Regions from separate parts of the Geomicrobium sp. JCM 19055 genome, predicted to be linked through region 1. Evidence: riboswitches for the same ligand, from Rfam matches in the RefSeq annotation. Region 1 holds a riboswitch; each other region holds the start of a gene.
What was found. A riboswitch is a leader RNA that binds a small molecule or an ion and turns the genes downstream of it on or off. The one in region 1 is predicted to bind thiamine pyrophosphate.
Positions count from the first base shown of each region.

Region 1 (2,179 bases):
CGTTGCTTTCGTCGGATGATCCCAACCGCCAACAACTTTACGATCACTAAAAAAACGCTTGCGATGGCTTTGGTCCTTCATTAGCTAGAAGTGTGACAATCTCCCTCATCGCATCACTGTATTGCGCCTGCTCTTCTTGCCATCGTATTCGTATGCGTTCACGTACCCCCTTTAAAAGAGGATAGTCTTCTATCGGCAAAAGGCATGCTGCATTCGCAAAATGTTCAAACGCGAGCTTTTGCTGGAGCAACTGTCCGTAATCATCATTGTGATACGTTTCGTTCCTGTTCATAAATACGAGGTGATGGTTACGCTCAACGACAGCGACCGGATCCAGTTGAACCGCTTCCAATGTTGTTAACGTTTGAAGAGCATCGGAACAATGCGGAAGTAACTTCTCAATCAAAAATTGACGTGCAACCGTTGGTGTTACATGAAGCTCTTCCACCATCATTCCTCCTTATTAGTGGCTACTTAGTCGTTAATCGGTGTCCCCAATGATTTGTTGGACCTTGGCCTTTACCAATCTCTAGTGGATTACTAATGCACTCGTAATAAACGACTTGCCGTGCTCAACGGCTTGATTCAACGAATCTCCTTCAGCAAGACGTGCCGTAATGGCCGCTGCATACGTACAACCACTTCCGTGCGTATGCTTCGTATCAAAACGTTTCGCAGAAAACTTCAGAAACTCTGTCCCGTTGTACAAATAATCGTCTGCTTCACCTTTGTAGTGTCCACCTTTGATTAAAGCGGCTTTCACGCCATATTCTTCTACGAGTATGCGCCCTGCTTCTTTCATATCTTCAATCGTTTCAATCGTAAGCCCGGTTAACGCTTGGGCTTCAGGCAAGTTTGGTGTGACTAACGTTGCTAGCGGTAATAGTTCTTCTTTTACCGACTGGCGAGCTTCTTGTGAAATCAACTCATGACCACTTGATGCAACCATTACAGGGTCAAGAACATACTGACTTACATTGTATTCCTTTAGTTTCTTTGCCACGATGGCAATCGCAGAAGGGTTGGAAAGCATGCCTGTCTTAACTGCATCTGGACGTATATCTTCAAACACTGCATCAATTTGACTTTCGATAAACTCTTCATGCATATCGACAAAAGACCGCACGCCAAGCGTATTCTGGCTCACAACCGATGTAATAACACTCATCCCAAATACACCGAGTTCTTGAAACGTCTTTAAGTCTGCTTGTATACCGGCTCCCCCTGTAGGGTCAGTGCCTGCAATGGTTAATGCTTTCGATACCATATCAATTCTCCTCCTCGTGATGCGCAAATAAAAAAACCTCCTGGTCAACACAGAAGGAGAAGGGCTTAGACACACAGATGTGCATACCATCCACTTTCCTCCGCCGCTGTACGGATCAGGTTCAAAGGGTTTTAAGCTTTCGCTGTCTCTCAGCGCTCCATTTCGCGCACCCCTAGTGGTCTATTTTCGTTCATTTTAGCATACATATTATAAGATGTATGCAAATTAACATGATACGATATGAACGTATACCTAAAAAGAAGGGGGGATACATATGGACATTATTTCAATTTTACTTAGCTTACTCGTCCTTCTAAACATCATGTTAGCTGCTGTGATCGTCTTTATGGAACGTAAAGACATTCATTCCACTTGGGCTTGGCTCTTGATCTTAATGTTTCTCCCGTTTATCGGATTCATTCTTTATTTAATTCTCGGTCAGAACTTAAGCCGTAAACGCCTTTTCAATTGGGATGGCATCGAGAAGATCGGTCTTAAAGACAGCATCGACACACAGCTCCGCCAAATTGAAGATGGCAGTTATCACTTTCACAGTGACACAGCTAAAAACAATGTAAACCTCATCACATTGCTCCTTCGAAGTGATGGTGCACTACTCACTCAAGACAATGATATTGACGTTTTCACAGATGGAATTGATAAATTCTCGGAGTTAATTACAGACTTAGCCGCTGCGAACGATCACATTCATTTACAGTATTACATCTTTCGAAATGACAGCATTGGCAAACGAATCATTGCTTTATTAACAGAAAAAGCGCTTGCAGGTGTACAAGTCCGCGTTCTATACGACGACATGGGTTCAAGGAAACTTTCAAGAAAGCACTTTCGCTCACTCATTCGAGCAGGTGGCGAAGTCGGTGTCTTCTTCCCGTCACGCATTCCTTATGT
Region 1 covers NZ_BAXL01000007.1:69,029-71,207, reverse strand. The annotation lists gene JCM19055_RS07745 (DNA glycosylase AlkZ-like family protein) at 1-81, opposite strand, end outside; gene JCM19055_RS07740 (DNA glycosylase AlkZ-like family protein) at 47-448, opposite strand; partial or broken gene thiD (bifunctional hydroxymethylpyrimidine kinase/phosphomethylpyrimidine kinase) at 471-1,273, opposite strand; TPP riboswitch at 1,346-1,451, opposite strand; partial or broken gene cls (cardiolipin synthase) at 1,542-2,179, shown strand, end outside.

Region 2 (2,179 bases), on a different contig from region 1:
CCAATCAAGAGAGGTCGTCTGATATTCTAGAAGCTCATTGGTAAGTGTCTTATAAAGTGCGATGCTTTCTTTAGCCAAATGATAGAGCGGATTCGGCGAACGAAATTCAGCTTGAATACCGAGCATGCCTGCTGCCTTCGACGTTGTTCCGCTGCCTGGGGTGGAGCGATCTAGAACTGCGACGCGTAAACCAGCCTTGGCACTATAAAATGCTGTGCAAAGACCGACAATCCCAGCTCCAATAATGATGACGTCATACGATCGTTGGTTCATTATTGATCACCTTTCGTAAATTGACGTGCAGTTGTTTTTGGAGAATTTGATTGCCAGATTGCAGACATGACTGCAACCCCATGTGCACCTGCTTCAAGGCATTGAGTGGCGTTATGAGTCGTCACGCCTCCAATCGCGTAAACGGGCACCAATCCATTGGATGCAATGTTTTGTAAAAAATCTAGCCCTCGTCCAGGTGTGTCTTGTTTGCTAGGTGTATCAAAAATATGCCCTGCGTATACATAATCAGCCCCTTGATCTTCGCAGTATTGCGCGGCATCTAAATCATGGACTGAAGCACCAATTGTCATGGTTGGGTGTGCTTTTTTTAAATCATGTAACTGGTCAAGCTGTGTTTCTTTAAGATGTATGCCACCTAACCCCCAAGCGATTGCCGCTTCTGTATGGTAGTTTAAGATCAGTTGTTGCTTCGTAAATCCAAGACGTAATAAGTGTTCAATTTGTTGGCGTAACCGTTGTAGTGATGCATGTTGATTGCGAACGTGAAGAAGTTCAACTTCTTTCGCGCATTGTTTGAGCGTACGTACTTGAATATGGAAGGGGATTTGTTCATCTGTAATCAGATGCCATTTCATGGTGATTTTCAACTCCTCAATACAAAAAAAGCCGCCCTTTGAGAAAAGGACGGCAGAATTGTCTTGTTGCGAACTCAAACAAAACACTGCATCATCTACTTTCCTCCGCTGGTATAAACCAGATCAGGTTCAAGAGTTTGAGTCTTCACTCATCTCAGCCCATAACATAAGGGCACCCCTAGTAGTTTTTTGTATAGTTATTGTATTGTCATCATAGCAATGCGTTTTGACCTCGTCAAGAACGTAAAAAACGAGAGCCACTCGGCTCTCGTTTCATTTACTCTATGGGTGCGTCTTGTTCACGCACTAAGACAATTTTCCCTGTCGTACGTTCCGTAGCACTGTCAAGATGCGCGTTCTTAGCACCATCAACTGTCATCGGATACGTGTGCGAGAGAACCGGATAGACGTCTTTTTTCGTTACGAATTCATGAAGACGTTTCATCTTATTCGGAGTCGGATTCATAAAGATATTATGAACTTGAATTAGTTTCTCTGTTTCAATTTTCTTCACGTCATCGTTTTGGCTACCGCCACCTGCGATGCTTACAGCAATACCGCCATTTTTCACATGGGAAATCGCTTTGTGATAAGGAGCACCACCAACCGCATCGAACAATACATCGAATTCTCCTTGAATGACTTCATTTTCATCATAGGCAACGACTTCATCTGCACCACGAGCGCTCGCAAATTCACGATTCTTAAAGCTTGATGTCGTTGTGACGTGTGCGCCGAGCGCTTTAGCCATTTGAATGGCGACGGTACCAACACCGCCACTTCCTCCTAAGATCAACACGCGTTGTCCAGCTTGAACGTTGGCAACATCAATTAACCCTTCCACACTCGTTAAGCCAACGAGTGGTAGAGAAGCTGCTTGTTCAAAAGAAAGTTCTTCTGGCTTTGGTTGTACGAGTGAAGAATCGACAACGATTTCTTCCGCATACGTCCCGTACTCAGTGAGCTCTGGACGGAAGTAAACCGCATCTCCTTCTGAAAATGTATCAACAGAAGCTCCAATTTCCGTAATAACTCCAGCGCCATCCCAACCGAGAATAAGTGGTGGTTGGAAATTCAACGCGTCTTTCAAGTAACCTTCACGTAATTTATAATCGATCGGGTTCACGCCACTTGCTCGTAGCGAGATGCGCACATCATTTGCGCCTATTGTAACGTCAGGTAGATCAACGACGGTAAGTTCACGTTCATCTCCGTAATGATTAATTCCAATGCCTTTCATGTGTAAAACCTCCTGTCCAACCTGCATTCCCGCTCATCTTGGTATTTACACGTCAATCATGAATTTCAGA
Region 2 covers NZ_BAXL01000020.1:29,396-31,574, forward strand. The annotation lists gene thiO (glycine oxidase ThiO) at 1-273, opposite strand, end outside; gene JCM19055_RS16895 (thiamine phosphate synthase) at 273-869, opposite strand; TPP riboswitch at 953-1,059, opposite strand; gene JCM19055_RS16900 (NADP-dependent oxidoreductase) at 1,147-2,109, opposite strand.
Region 2: it holds a riboswitch for thiamine pyrophosphate, as region 1 does, so the genes downstream of both, JCM19055_RS16895 (thiamine phosphate synthase) here and thiD (bifunctional hydroxymethylpyrimidine kinase/phosphomethylpyrimidine kinase) in region 1, are expected to answer to the same signal.

Region 3 (2,179 bases), on a different contig from region 1:
TTTTACGTTGCTAGTTGTTGACGTACCTGCTCTACAGAAAATGTCATCACCCATTCTTTAATCTCTCGTTTATGAATAACAAACGTCGATAACGAATAATGCATCGGTCGTAATGCACGATAAAAAGCCATCGATGGGTTTTCAACAAGGCTTCTACGATAAACGATTGATAACCTTGTGCATAAAAATCCTCCATCGCTCGTTTCATCAATGCCTTACCAATTCCTTTTCGCTGTACGCCTTCCAATAAGTATAAAGCATAAACTTGTGCATGTGCTTGAACGTTTTTACTTCTTCCGATTGAAATGAATCCGATAATATTATTTTGATCATTACTTGCAACATAGGTCATTTCCATCCCTGCGTTAATTCTGCTTTCCATAGTGTTGCCCTCTCATCTACTTGTAAGCTATTAAGAAAAGAAGTAGGCACGATTCCTGGGTAGGTCGTTTTCCAACTACTTACATGGACATGCGCGACCTGTTTTACGTCTTCTAGCTTAATTTCTCGAATGTGTACGTTCATTTATTTTAGACAGTCCCTTCTCATTATGTGCTCTACGAAAAAGATCATTCATCTTTATAAAAGCTCTACACAGCAAAACGATATTGGTTTTTTTTGTATCTTTAGTCTATAATAAAAATGAAAATTGTAAATCAAACCACTAGAGGTGTCGCAAGACTGAGAGGGGCTCTTATTGCCCTAACTCTTCGAACCTGACCTGGATCATACCAGCGTAGGGAAGTGGGAACGGTCCTTCTTATCACTTGTTTTATTGGGACCTGTCTACCTACATCCCCCTGTGGCAAAAACAGAAAGGGGATATTTTTGTGCAAACAAGAACATTAATCATGGTCGAAATTGCTCTGATGACTGCATTAGCACTTATACTTGATCGTATTGAATTTAGCGGTCCATGGGTAATGGGAGGATCGATAACACTTGTGATGTTACCGATTTTTGTTATGGCATTTCGTCGAGGCGTTAAAGTCGGTGTAGCAACCGGATTACTTGTCGGGACGCTAAAGCTCGTTCTCGCTCATCGATTCTCCACCCTGTACAGGCGCTATTGGATTACCCCGTTGCCTTTGCAGTCGTTGGACTTGCAGGACTGTTTACACTACGTAATCGTAAAGGGGAACTTGCGATTAAATGGGCAATCGTTGGGCTTTTTGTAGCAAGCTTCTTGCGTCTATTCGTGCACATCATATCAGGGGTGATTTGGTTTGGTGCTTACACACCTGAAGGATGGAACGTTTGGATTTATTCGATCGTATATAACGCATCTTATATTATTCCAGCAACACTTATTACATTTGGAGTCATTTTCTTAATTAGTAAAGCACAACCGAGTTTCTTTAAGAAAGCCTTACCTGCATCTAAAGTAGACAATCCAATTGCTTCTTAATTTTGTCGCTACTCATCGTTGATGAGTAGCTTTTTTTTCGCATGATTTAAGGAAGATCAGGCAAGATAAGCTTGAGATGTAAAGAAAGGAGTCGCTTATGAAAAGGATTCTTTTTGCATTGTGTAGTTTGCTTCTTTTGTTTACGAGTGGCTTCAATGACGTTCAAGCGAAGTCAAAAGAAGAATGGCAAGACTCTGGTGAAATCGTCTGGAATGTTCCAAGTGAAAGAAAATTAATTGCGATTACATTCGACGATGGCCCACACCCTTTGTACACACCGTTAATTATGGATGTACTTAAAAAGCATCATGCAAAAGCAACATTTTTCGTAATCGGTAAACATGCAGAAAGGTATCCAGAGCTTTTACAACGAGGAATCGAAGATGGACACGAAATTGGGAATCATACGTATGAGCATGTCGGTATGCAAGGGATTTCTGATGATCTATTTCTTCAACAACTCGAAAAAACCGAACAAGCCATTATCGCTGCTACAGGAATTCGCCCTGTTTTCTTCCGCTCAGTCGGTGGCTATTATGATGACCGGCTCATCACATTAGCTGCAGATGAAGGATACCGGACGATTATTTGGTCATGGCATCAAGACTCTAGAGATTGGAAACGCCCAGGTGTAGCCAACATCATTAACAACGTTGCTCCTGGCTCTCATCCAGGTGACATCGTCTTGTTCCATGATGCAGGTGGCAACCGATCTGAAACGGTAAAAGCACTCGATAAAATCCTCGATCAATTAGAAAAAGAAGGCTTTGA
Region 3 covers NZ_BAXL01000011.1:52,612-54,790, reverse strand. The annotation lists gene JCM19055_RS23650 (GNAT family N-acetyltransferase) at 47-382, opposite strand; TPP riboswitch at 657-760, shown strand; partial or broken gene thiT (energy-coupled thiamine transporter ThiT) at 852-1,408, shown strand; gene JCM19055_RS10850 (polysaccharide deacetylase family protein) at 1,506-2,179, shown strand, end outside.
Region 3: it holds a riboswitch for thiamine pyrophosphate, as region 1 does, so the genes downstream of both, thiT (energy-coupled thiamine transporter ThiT) here and thiD (bifunctional hydroxymethylpyrimidine kinase/phosphomethylpyrimidine kinase) in region 1, are expected to answer to the same signal.

Region 4 (2,179 bases), on a different contig from region 1:
GTGTGCGAAACGGATTTCGTAATCTTAAACAACGATTGTGGTATCATACTCGGATTTTCTTTTATTTTGCTCTATTTATACCGTTTTCTATGGGTGGGTTCATGTGGCTATTTGATTCTCAAGAGAATGCCTTAAGTCACGGTGATGAGCTTTATATGATGTTGTACGCGAATGACTCATTCATGTGGCTGATCGTTATTCTGTTTATCGTTTTTATTCTTTCAGTGGCGCCACTTCTGTCTGGTGAAGGTATAAAACAAAAACGTGTGCTTATTCCCTTCTTTACGAGCTTACTGATGTTGCCTCTGTTGATTTTTATATCGTGGGATCATGTTCGCGTGATTGATCATGATGGCGTGTCGATCGTATCATTCGGGGAACGGCAAGAAGCAACTTGAAGAAGTGGATCATGTCGTTGTTGAACCTTTTATCCGGAGAAATCCAGGTACGACGAATGTGCCCCCTTCGAGAACAGCATTATTTGCCATCCATGTTGTGGAGCAATCAGGAGACGTGTACACGTTTGATAACTTTGGCTTTAACAATGATAAGATGAGTCAAGCCTTAGAAGTTAGGAGCCACGTTGTAGGTAAGGGAGTTCCGTTCTTCATTCAACAACCAACGGAAGATCAATGGAGCTTTATGGTCATTGAATTGGAAAACGAAGACGTTGATGAAGAGATGTTCCAGCAACTATTCACACCTTATCCACAATAATCAATAAGAAGTTGCACCTCTTCGGATAAATTCTGATTTGACTTATTATTCAATCCATTCTATACTTATGCCAGAATTAAATAACCTTAACTAGGGGAGCCCAATGAGCTGGGCTGAGAGGGAAGCGCAATGAAGCTTCTTGACTCTTTGGACCTGATCTGGATCATGCCAGCGTAGGGAAGTTATCTATGAGTCATTACTTCTTGTATGGATAAACCAGGTCGATTTATTGCGGCCTGGTTTTTTTGTATGCTCTTGATCTCGTCCTTTAGGAATTAGTTTGAAGGAGAGGCTTAAATGACAAAAAGTGTGCAGCAAGAAAACATTGAAATGTTGTCTAGTTTTGAAGGAAGTAAGAAGGTGTATATTCAAGGTTCCCGTCCTGACATTCAAGTGCCGATGAGACAAATTTCGTTAAGTCCAACCATTCATGAAGACGGCAGGGAAACGCACAATGAACCCCTCCTCGTCTACGATACGAGTGGACCATATACGGACGAAAACGCTCATATTCAGTTAACAGAAGGGCTGCCAGCTATACGGGAAAATTGGATCGTAGAAAGAAAGGATACACAAGAGTATGAGGGACGCCAAGTAAAGCCTGAAGACAATGGCGTTCGTAGTGAATCATCGACGCATGATCAACAACAAGTAGAGTTCCGACGTACCGTTCGTAAAGCACTACCAGGTCAATGTGTGACCCAACTTCATTATGCCAAAAAAAGGCATTATCACGCCTGAGATGGAGTTCATTGCCATTCGTGAACAGATGGAACCGGAGTTTGTTCGTGAAGAAGTTGCCAAGGGGCGGGCGATTATCCCGTTGAACATTAATCATGTGGAAAGTGAGCCGATGATTATTGGTCGTAACTTTCACGTCAAAATCAATGCGAACATTGGTAACTCTGCAGTTTCGTCTTCAATTGAACATGAAGTAGAGAAGATGACGTGGGCAACCCGTTTTGGTGCAGATAACATTATGGACCTTTCAACCGGAAAGAACATTCATCGAACGCGGGAGTGGATTATTCGTAACTCCGTTGTTCCAGTTGGGACGGTTCCGATTTATCAGGCACTTGAGAAAGTAAACGGTGTCGCTCAAGATCTGACTTGGGACGTTTATCGGGATACGCTCATTGAGCAAGCGGAGCAAGGGGTTGATTATTTTACGATTCATGCGGGCGTTTTATTGCGGTATGTTCCGTTAACGGCGAATCGATTAACGGGCATTGTTTCTAGAGGTGGATCGATTATGGCGCAATGGTGCCTTGCTCATCATGAGGAAAGTTTCTTGTATACGCATTTTGATGAGATTTGTGAGATATTACGTGCCTACGACATTTGTATTTCCCTTGGTGATGGCTTGCGTCCAGGATCGATTGCAGATGCGAATGACGAAGCTCAGTTCGCTGAACTTGATACGTTAGGTGAATTAACGAAGCGAGCGTGGCAATACGATGTA
Region 4 covers NZ_BAXL01000025.1:57,504-59,682, reverse strand. The annotation lists gene JCM19055_RS19220 (hypothetical protein) at 1-398, shown strand, start outside; gene JCM19055_RS19215 (hypothetical protein) at 352-717, shown strand; TPP riboswitch at 800-914, shown strand; partial or broken gene thiC (phosphomethylpyrimidine synthase ThiC) at 1,015-2,179, shown strand, end outside.
Region 4: it holds a riboswitch for thiamine pyrophosphate, as region 1 does, so the genes downstream of both, thiC (phosphomethylpyrimidine synthase ThiC) here and thiD (bifunctional hydroxymethylpyrimidine kinase/phosphomethylpyrimidine kinase) in region 1, are expected to answer to the same signal.